Linked DNA regions of Moorella thermoacetica. The protein of the gene in region 3 interacts with the protein of the main gene of each other region in a pairwise test. Links are inferred from orthologs where the notes say so. Each region holds a gene or a part of one and is shown on either strand. Other genes may lie near its edges.

Region 1 (2,984 bases), 320 kb from region 3 along the record:
GTCCCTGGGCCGCACAGATGCATGTAGCGTTGTTAGTGGTCCTGCCGGCCAGTTAATTTCTACAAAAAGAGAAGGTTTTTCAACATTGTTGCCGAATAAGCTTTAAGGGAATTAAGGAGCAGGTAAATGGTTAGGATGGGATTATGCTAGAGGCCGGGATAGACATCATTGAAATCAGCCGTTTGGAGCGCTCTATAAAACGCCACCCCCGCCTCCTGGCCAGGGTATTTACACCGGCGGAGGTAGCCTATTGCCTGGCCCGGCACCGGCCCGGGGCTTCCCTGGCAGCTCGTTTCGCGGCCAAGGAGGCGGTAATGAAGGCCCTGGGGATAGGGCTGGGCCGTTGTTCCTGGCAAGATATTGAAATCACCAGGGAACAGGGTGGGCGACCGCGGGTAATCCTCCATAACCGGGCCCGACAGCTGGCCCGGGAACTGGGGGTGGGTGAGATAACCGTCAGTCTCTCCCACTGCCACGCTTACGCCGCAGCGGTAGCTCTGGTTGAAAGTTCATTTTCGGAAGAGGGTTAAAGCCATGTACCTGGTAACGGCAGCAGAGATGGGACAGCTGGATCGCCTGGCGTCCAGCGAGTACATGATACCCAGTATCGTCTTAATGGAAAACGCCGGCTTGCGGGTGGTAGAATCCATCGAGCGCCACTTTCAGGGCCAGGTAGCCAACCGCCGGATTTTAATCTTCTGTGGTAAAGGCAACAATGGCGGCGACGGCCTGGTGGTCGCCCGCCATCTCCTGAACCGGGGGGCCGAGGTCAAGGTCTTTCTTCTGGCCCGGCCGGAGGATATAAGGGGCGACGCCAGGACCAACCTGGAGATTTACCAGAAAATGGGCGGCAAGCTGCTATTGCTCCTCGGGGAGAGCCACCTGCAGCGGGCCGACATCGCCCTGCTCTATGCCGACCTGGTGGTGGACGCCATCTTTGGTACGGGCTTTAAAGGGGCGGCCATGGGGCTGCCGGCCGCCGTCATTAATATGATCAATAAAGCCCACCGGGAGACGGTGGCCGTGGACCTGCCCTCCGGGCTGGAGGCGGATACGGGGCGTTGCTTCGGACCCTGCATCCAGGCCACCTGGACGGTTACCTTCGCCCTGCCTAAACTCGGCCTGGTCGTCGAGCCAGGAGCCAGCCTGACCGGCCGCCTGGAGGTAGCCGATATCGGCATTCCCCAGAAACTCGTAGCCACCCAGCATTTTAACCGGCGGCTCCTGACGGCCGCCTGGTGCCGCTCCCAGTTGCCACGTCGGGAGGCCAGCGGCCACAAGGGTTTATATGGTAGGGTCCTGGCGGTGGGCGGTTCACCGGGTCTTACCGGCGCTATTACCCTGGCGGCTACGGCCGCTTTAAAGGCCGGGGCCGGCCTGGTAACGGCTGCCGTCCCCCGGGGGGTTCAGGGTATCCTGGCCATGAAAACTACCGAGATCATGACCATGTCCCTGCCGGAGACGCCGGCGGGGGCCTTAAGCCGTGACGCCCTGGACCCGCTCCTGGAGCGCCTGGCAGAAGTCGACGTCCTGGCCATCGGCCCGGGCCTTTCCCGGGACCCGGCTACGGTAGACCTGGTAAAAGAGTTGCTTCCCCGGGTACAGGTGCCGGCGGTGGTAGACGCCGATGCCCTGAACGCCCTGGCGACAGATACGAGGGTCCTGACCGGCGATCATGGCCCCCTGGTCCTGACCCCGCACCCCGGAGAAATGGCCCGCCTGCTGGGAACTACCGCCGCCAAGATCCAGGAAGACCGCCTGGAGATAGCCGCCAAGTACGCCCGGGAATGGCAGGCGGTCCTGCTGTTGAAGGGTGCCCGGACAGTTATTGCCTGGCCGGACGGGCAGGTATATATCAATCCTACCGGTAACCCCGGCATGGCTACCGCCGGCAGCGGCGATGTATTGACAGGGATTATTGCCGGGCTTGCAGGTCAGGGGCTTAAGCCCGGGGTGGCTGCCGCCCTGGGAGCCTATCTCCACGGGGCGGCCGGGGATGAAGCAGCCAGGCAGCGGGGCCAGCGGGCCATGATGGCCGGGGATCTGTTGGACTTTTTGCCATACGTCTTGCGTAACCTGGAGGAGGAGGTAGAGACTATTGTCGCGGCCGGTTTGGGCCGAGATTGACCTGGAAGCAGTGGCCCGCAATGTCCGGGCCATTAAAAAGATACTGGCGCCGCAAACAGAAATTATGGCCATCGTTAAAGCCAATGCCTACGGCCACGGGGCCGGGCCGGTGGCCAGGACAGCCCTGGCTAACGGCGTCAGCTGGCTGGGTGTAGCTACCCTGGGTGAAGCCCTGGACCTGCGGCGGGAAGGAATTACTGCCCCGCTTCTTATTTTGGGCTATACCCCGCCGGAGGATGCCGGGCGGGTGGTAGAGGCCGATATTTCCCAGACGGTCTTCAGCGTTGACCAGGCCCGGGCCCTGAACGCCGCCGCCGCCGCTGTAGGTACCAGGGCCCGCCTGCATTTAAAGATCGATACCGGTATGGGCCGGCTGGGTTTTCTGCCCCGGGAGGCGGTGACTGCGGCCCGGGCTATAGCGGATCTGCCCCATGTCACCCTGGAAGGTATTTTCACCCACTTTGCCGCGTCCGATGCCGCTGATAAGACCTACACCCAGCGGCAGCTGGGCTTATTTCAACAAGTGATTGCCGAACTGGAGAAACAGGGCATAACCTTTCCCTGGCGCCATGCAGCCAACAGCGGGGCCATCATCGATCTCCCCGGGACCCACTTTAACCTGGTCCGCGCCGGGATTATCCTTTATGGCCACTATCCCTCGCCGGAGGTCCAGCGGGAGAGGCTGGCGTTAACGCCGGTGATGACGCTAAAAACCAGGGTAGTCCTGGTAAAGGAGGTGCCGGCCGGGTCGTATATCAGCTATGGCTGCACCTACCGCACCCCCGGTCCGGCCAGGATTGCCACCCTCCCGGTGGGTTATGCCGACGGCTATTCCCGTCTCCTTTCCAACCGGGCCG
Region 2 (3,096 bases), 320 kb from region 3 along the record:
TGGACATAGCCCTGGCAGTCGAGGCCGACGGATTGCATATCGGTCAGGAAGATCTGCCCGCTCCGGTGGCCCGGAAGCTACTCGGGCCGGAAAAAATTCTTGGGGTATCAGCGGGAACGACAGACGAGGCCCGGCAGGCCGAGGTCGACGGTGCCGACTACCTCGGGGTGGGCAGTATTTTTGCCACCGGCAGCAAGGGGGATGCTGGTAGCCCTATTGGCCTGGAAGGATTGCGGGCCATTCGGGCTGCAGTTAAGATCCCTATAGTCGGCATTGGCGGTATCAACCCTGATAATGCCGCCGGGGTAATAGCTGCCGGAGCCGATGGCGTATCGGTGATCTCGGCGGTTATAGGGGCCGCGGACGTAGCCGCCGCCGCCCGCCGGCTTCGTGAGGTGGTAACCAGGGCCAGGGGAAAATAAATCAGCCGGCAGGATTATGGCTGCCGGGGGCGAAGAAATTAACCGGTGATCATTATGGACCTTAAGGGTCTTAAAGCAAAAAGCCCGGCCTGCCGGGGCTGCAGCCTGCGTACCGGGACCAGGCAGGTAGTCTCTGGCAGCGGAAACCCCGGCGCCGGCTTGATGCTGGTGGGCGAAGGGCTGGGGGCCCGGGAAGACCGGGTGGGCCGGCCCTTTGCTGGCGCCGCCGGACAGCTCTTGGGACGGTTGCTGAAGGCCGCCGGTTTCCGGCGGGAAGAGGTTTATATTACCAATATCGTCAAATGCCGCCCGCCGGGAAACAGGATGCCCGAATCGGCAGAGGTTGAAGCCTGCCGGCCGCTTCTGGACGCCGCGATCGATTTCGTCAGGCCGCAGATTATCGTTTGCCTGGGAGCCCTGGCGACCCGTACTTTAGTGGCACCCGGCGCGAGCATTACCCGCCTGCGAGGCCGATGGATTGAGAAGGACGGTATTCGCTACCTGCCGACCTTTCACCCGGCGGCTCTCCTCCGGGACGGTGGTAAAATACCACTGGTGGAGGAAGACTTCAGGAAACTCAGGGCTGCCTACCAGGCCCTGCACACGAAACAACTGGCCCTGACTTTTTAGGGGAACCCTGAAGGGGCTAACGCCCCCCTGAAGCTTGTACCCCCAGCCAGCAGGAAGCCAACCAATAATCGCCCTGATTTGGCCGAAATCTATCTCCGGAGGAGGTCGGTTTACACTCCGGTGGGGAGTGTAATAATAAGGTACTGGGTGAGAGATATGGAAATATGGTTAAAGGATGCCGGAGCGACCCGGAAACTGGGAGAGGAACTGGCCGGTATCCTCAATCCCGGCGACATTCTTATTCTAAACGGGGAGCTGGGGGCCGGTAAAACCACCTTGACCCAGGGCCTGGCGCAGGGGCTGGGGGTAACCACGCCGGTTACCAGTCCTACCTTTACCTTGATTCAGGAATATCGGGGCCGTTACCCCCTTTACCATATCGACCTCTATCGCCTGGAGGACCCGGAGGCCATGCTGGACCTGGGCCTGGAAGAGTATTTTGGCGGTGAGGGTATAACCGTGGTCGAGTGGGGAGGACGCCTGGACCCTTATTTGCCGCCGGCCTTCCTGGAAATTAAACTGGAGTATGCGCCGGAGGGGCGCCGGGCCATTATCAAGGCGCGGGGACCGGCCTATGAAAGAGTGCTGGAGGAGTTGAAAAAGATTGTTGGTCCTGGGGGTTGATAGTGCCACCCAGGTTGCCGCGGCAGCCATTGTCGACGATAAGCAACTGGTGGCTGAACTTTTTTTTAATACCCGCAAGAATCACTCCCAGCGTTTGTTACCCATGATCGCTGCCCTGCTGGCGGAAACCGGGGTCGAACTGGCGGACCTGGATGGCCTGGCCGTAAGCCTGGGACCCGGGTCCTTCACCGGCCTCCGCATCGGCCTGGCAACGGTTAAAGGCCTGGCCCAAGCGGCCGGTAAACCCCTGGTTGGTATACCGACCCTGGATGCCCTGGCCTGGAACGCCTGGGGAGTGCCGGGGTTGATTTGTCCCGTAATCCAGGCCCGGCGCCTGGAAGTATATACCGCCCTTTTTCGCTGGCAGGAGGGAGAGTTATGCCGTTTAACCCCGTACCAGGCAGTAGACCCGGACTCGCTGGTATCATTGCTAAAGTCCTGCACTACACCGGTTTACTTCTTAGGCGATGGAGTAGCCCCCTACTGGGAGGTATGGCAGCAACTGGGATCCCGGGCTCACTTTCTCCCGCCGCCAAACAATTTATCCAGAGCGGCACCGGTCGCCATCCTGGGAGGGGAACGCCTCCGGACCGGCCGGCCCGACGATCTTTCCCGATTAAAGCCACTCTACCTCCGGCCGGCACCGGCGGAGAGGCAGGCCCGTTGACCGTCCAGATTTTGCCCATGATCAACGAGTATCTAAACGGGGTGCTGGCCATCGAGCGGGTTTCCTTTCCCACACCCTGGACGCGCCACTCCTTCCAGAATGAGATTTATAATAACGATTTTGCCTATTATTATGTGGCCCTGGACGGCCAGAAGGTCATCGGTTATGCCGGCATGTGGATCATCCTGGATGAGGCCCACATCACCAATGTAGCCGTCCACCCGGACTACCGCGGCCGGCGCCTGGGCGAAGTGCTGCTGCGGGTCCTGATGCAGGAAGCCGTCTACCTGGGTGCCGACCGGATGACCCTGGAGGTACGGGTCTCCAATCACTCCGCCCAGCGGTTGTATGAACGCCTGGGTTTTGTCAGGGCCGGGGTCCGCAGGGGCTACTATAACGACAACCGCGAAGACGCCATTATCATGTGGAAACACCTTTTTGAGGAGAATGGTAAAGGAATTGGCGACAGAAACGAATATCCTGGCCATCGAGAGTTCCTGTGATGAGACGGCGGCGGCCATTGTCAGCGACGGCACCAGGGTTCGGGCCAACATCATCGCCTCCCAGATCGCCGTTCACCGCCGCTTTGGCGGCGTGGTGCCGGAAATAGCTTCCCGCCACCATATGGAGAATATAGTACCGGTGGTATCGGAGGCCCTGGCTACAGCCGGCCTGGCCTTTAGCGATGTGGACGCCGTGGCGGTGACCTATGGTCCCGGACTGGTAGGGGCCCTGCTGGTGGGTGTCGCTTAC
Region 3 (3,078 bases):
TAGGCCGGGGACCGGCGAAGCCGGAGCAACTGCACCGGGAGGCCCTGAAGTACGTCCGGGCCACTGCCCAGGCCCGGGTGGTCCCGGCCCTGGAGGAATATTTAACCCCTGCCGAAAAGGACATCCTTCGCCGCGGCCGCAACGCCCGGCCGGGACACCTGCCCCGTACCGCCGCCCCGGCGGAATATCATTCCAGCACGGCCCTGGAGAGCCTCCTGGGTTACCTTTATCTGCAGGGCGACTGGGCCAGGGTGGAGGAACTGGCGCACCTGATTTTTAAACTGGCGGAACAAGACTAAAGGGACTAATTACCACCGGCGAGAGTAAAGACCGCCTGGCGGGAGTGGAAGAGACAATGATAATTGAACAACCCCGGGTACTTGTACCCGAAAAGGCCCTAGATGCCAACCTTATCTTAAGGCTCGAGCGTTACGCCCGGGTCTGCTATAAATCTGAAGCCAGAACTGGGGCGGATACGGCCGCCCCTTTTTTAAAAAAGCTCCTTGAACGGGGCCACGAATCAGTTATTGAGCACGAGAAGATCACCGTTTTGATCATTGCCGACCGGGGTATATCCCATGAAATTGTCAGGCACCGCATTGGATCTTACAGCCAGGAATCGACCAGGTATTGCAACTATAGTAAAGATAGCTTTGGCAACGAGATAACGGTTATCGAGCCCTTCTTTTTCGCCGGCAGGGAAGCTTATAATCTATGGGAAAAAGCCTGTCGGGTTGCCGAGAAGAGCTACCTGGAGTTACTAAAGTATAGCTCGCCCCAGGAAGCGCGCTCTGTCCTCCCCAATTCCCTAAAAACCGAGCTGGTCGTTACGTACAATTTAAGGGAATGGCGGCATTTTTTCCGCCTGCGCTGCTCCAGTTCGGCTCACCCCCAAATGCGACAGATAGCCATACCGCTACTGTTGCTTTTCAGGAAGAGATTGCCTGTGCTATTTGAAGATATTAATTACGACCAGAATTTCCCGGGGAAATACTATGCCCGGGTAATTATTACGGATGACTTTTTCCATGAAATTGGCCGGGAGGAACTCTAAATGACCGAGACTCTGGCCGGCCGTAACCAGGTCCGGGAAGCCCTGCGGGCCGGTCGGCCCCTGAACAAGATTTTACTGGCTCCCCACCTGGAAGGTCAGGCCATCGGAGAGATTATCAACCTGGCCCGGGAGAGGGGGGTACCCCTGCAGCGGGTCAACAGGGCCGCCCTGGAGAAGCTGGCTGGCCACCACCACCAGGGGGTAGTGGCCCTGGCCGCGGCCCGGGAGTATGCTGACCTGGAGGATCTCCTGGCCCGGGCCGGGGAAGCGGGGGAGCCCCCTTTTTTAATTATGCTCGACCGGGTGGAAGACCCCCATAACCTGGGAGCTATCCTGCGTTCAGCGGAAGCCGTCGGCGCCCACGGTGTTATTATCCCCCGGCGACGGGGGGTAGGGTTAACAGCGGCTGTAGCGCGGGCGGCGGTGGGCGCCCAGGAATACGTACCGGTGGCCCGGGTGACAAACCTGGCCCGGACCCTGGAGGAGCTTAAGGGTAAGGGGCTCTGGGCCATCGGTGCCGCCGGCGATGCCGGCCAGGAAGCCTTCAACGCAGATTTTACTGTGCCCCTGGTCCTGGTTTTAGGCAGCGAAGGCCGGGGCCTCTCACCCCTGGTGCGTTCCCGGTGTGATTTTACAGTGCACCTGCCCATGCGGGGCAGGATTAACTCCCTCAATGTGGCTACCGCGGCGACGGTGTTGATGTATGAAGTCTTGCGCCAGCGTGGCCAGGCCCGGCCTTAAAGTGGGGGTGCAGCCCATGGACGTTCTGATTGTGGACGGCTATAATTTTTTGCATAACTGGCCAGAATTAACCCGCTTAAAAGAGTCAAGTTTTGACCATGCCCGCGATAAACTAATAACAGAGCTGATTAACTACCAGGCCTACTGGGGCGGTAAAGTCATTGTTGTCTTTGACGCCCATAAGGTTCCCGGGGCCGTAGAAAAAAGGGAGAAATTGGGAGGCGTGGAGGTAATCTACAGCGGCGAGGGAGAAACGGCTGATGCAGTTATCGAGAGGCTGGTGGGGGATATAACTGAAACAGGTCAGGTCTATGTTGCTACTTCCGATTGGGCCGAACAGCGGATGATCCTGGGGAAGGGGGCCTTACGTTTACCTGTCAGTGAGCTAAAGGTTTACCTGGAACAGGCCCGGCAGGAGATAGCGAGGGCCAGCGAGGGGGATCCCGGGAACGGACGCCTGGATACGCGGATTCACCAGGCAACGCGCAAGATCCTGGAGAGATGGCGCCGGGGATGACCAGGTGGCGGGGGTTAACTCTTGCGGTTCAGAGAGGTTTCTTGTATAATTAGAACTGTCGTTGGACAAGATTTCGGCCTCCTTGATTTATCCTTTGGAAATCCAGAGTGGAGGCGTTGACATGAGCGTTAATGTACAGCAGGAATCCTGGCAACCATATGAGTTAATGGGTGATGAGGACATTGTTTACCAGGCCCAGGAGGGTGATGAAGTAGCCCAAGAGTATTTGATAAATAAATACCGGAATTTTGTGCGGGCCAAAGCCCGGTCTTACTTCTTGATTGGCGCCGACCGGGAAGATATCGTCCAGGAAGGCATGATTGGTCTGTATAAGGCCATCCGCGATTTTCGGGGGGATAAACTGTCTTCCTTCCGGGCCTTTGCGGAGCTGTGTATTACCCGCCAGATTATCACGGCCATTAAAACGGCTACCCGGCAAAAACATATTCCCTTAAACTCATATGTTTCCTTGAATAAGCCCATTTACGACGAGGATTCGGACCGGACCTTGCTGGACATTATCTCCGGCACAAGGATTACCGATCCGGAGGAACTGATTATCAGCCGGGAGGAATTCGGGGACATCGAGGAGAAGATGGGGGAGATTCTAAGTTCCCTGGAATGGAAGGTCCTGATGTCCTACCTGGAAGGTAAATCCTATCAGGAGATCGCCGTTGACCTGAAACGCCATGTCAAATCCATTGATAACGCCCTCCAGCGGGTTAAACGCAAATTAGAGCGTTACCTGGAGCGGCGGGACGACGAT

Evidence for each region.
Region 1: the proteins of rlmB (region 3) and MOTHE_RS10750 interact in binary tests that used the Escherichia coli proteins (3 or more experiments, as listed by UniProt). The link is inferred for Moorella thermoacetica from one-to-one orthologs.
Region 2: the proteins of rlmB (region 3) and tsaE interact in binary tests that used the Escherichia coli proteins (3 or more experiments, as listed by UniProt). The link is inferred for Moorella thermoacetica from one-to-one orthologs.

The regions. Positions count from the first base shown.
Region 1 is NZ_CP012369.1:2,165,818-2,168,801, reverse strand. What follows is about bases 1-2,830. They hold MOTHE_RS10750 (NAD(P)H-hydrate dehydratase), read left to right. Parts: upstream 1-534; coding sequence 535-2,127; downstream 2,128-2,830. Other genes in these bases: alr (alanine racemase), read left to right, coding at 2,099-2,830; MOTHE_RS10755 (holo-ACP synthase), read left to right, coding at 144-530. In the rest of the region: more of alr, read left to right, coding at 2,831-2,984. UniProt on the Escherichia coli protein: Bifunctional enzyme that catalyzes the epimerization of the S- and R-forms of NAD(P)HX and the dehydration of the S-form of NAD(P)HX at the expense of ADP, which is converted to AMP.
Region 2 is NZ_CP012369.1:2,160,208-2,163,303, reverse strand. The notes cover bases 1-2,942. They hold tsaE (tRNA (adenosine(37)-N6)-threonylcarbamoyltransferase complex ATPase subunit type 1 TsaE), read left to right. Parts: upstream 1-1,208; coding sequence 1,209-1,676; downstream 1,677-2,942. Other genes in these bases: tsaD (tRNA (adenosine(37)-N6)-threonylcarbamoyltransferase complex transferase subunit TsaD), read left to right, coding at 2,791-2,942; rimI (ribosomal protein S18-alanine N-acetyltransferase), read left to right, coding at 2,340-2,846; tsaB (tRNA (adenosine(37)-N6)-threonylcarbamoyltransferase complex dimerization subunit type 1 TsaB), read left to right, coding at 1,657-2,343; MOTHE_RS10715 (uracil-DNA glycosylase), read left to right, coding at 477-1,052; thiE (thiamine phosphate synthase), read left to right, coding at 1-422. Outside these bases: more of tsaD, read left to right, coding at 2,943-3,096. UniProt on the Escherichia coli protein: Required for the formation of a threonylcarbamoyl group on adenosine at position 37 (t(6)A37) in tRNAs that read codons beginning with adenine.
Region 3 is NZ_CP012369.1:2,485,080-2,488,157, reverse strand. Bases 1-2,924 are described here. They hold rlmB (23S rRNA (guanosine(2251)-2'-O)-methyltransferase RlmB), read left to right. Parts: upstream 1-1,054; coding sequence 1,055-1,795; downstream 1,796-2,924. Other genes in these bases: sigH (RNA polymerase sporulation sigma factor SigH), read left to right, coding at 2,434-2,924; MOTHE_RS12360 (NYN domain-containing protein), read left to right, coding at 1,812-2,312; thyX (FAD-dependent thymidylate synthase), read left to right, coding at 356-1,054; MOTHE_RS12375 (Mini-ribonuclease 3), read left to right, coding at 1-299. Outside these bases: more of sigH, read left to right, coding at 2,925-3,078. UniProt on the Escherichia coli protein: Specifically methylates the ribose of guanosine 2251 in 23S rRNA.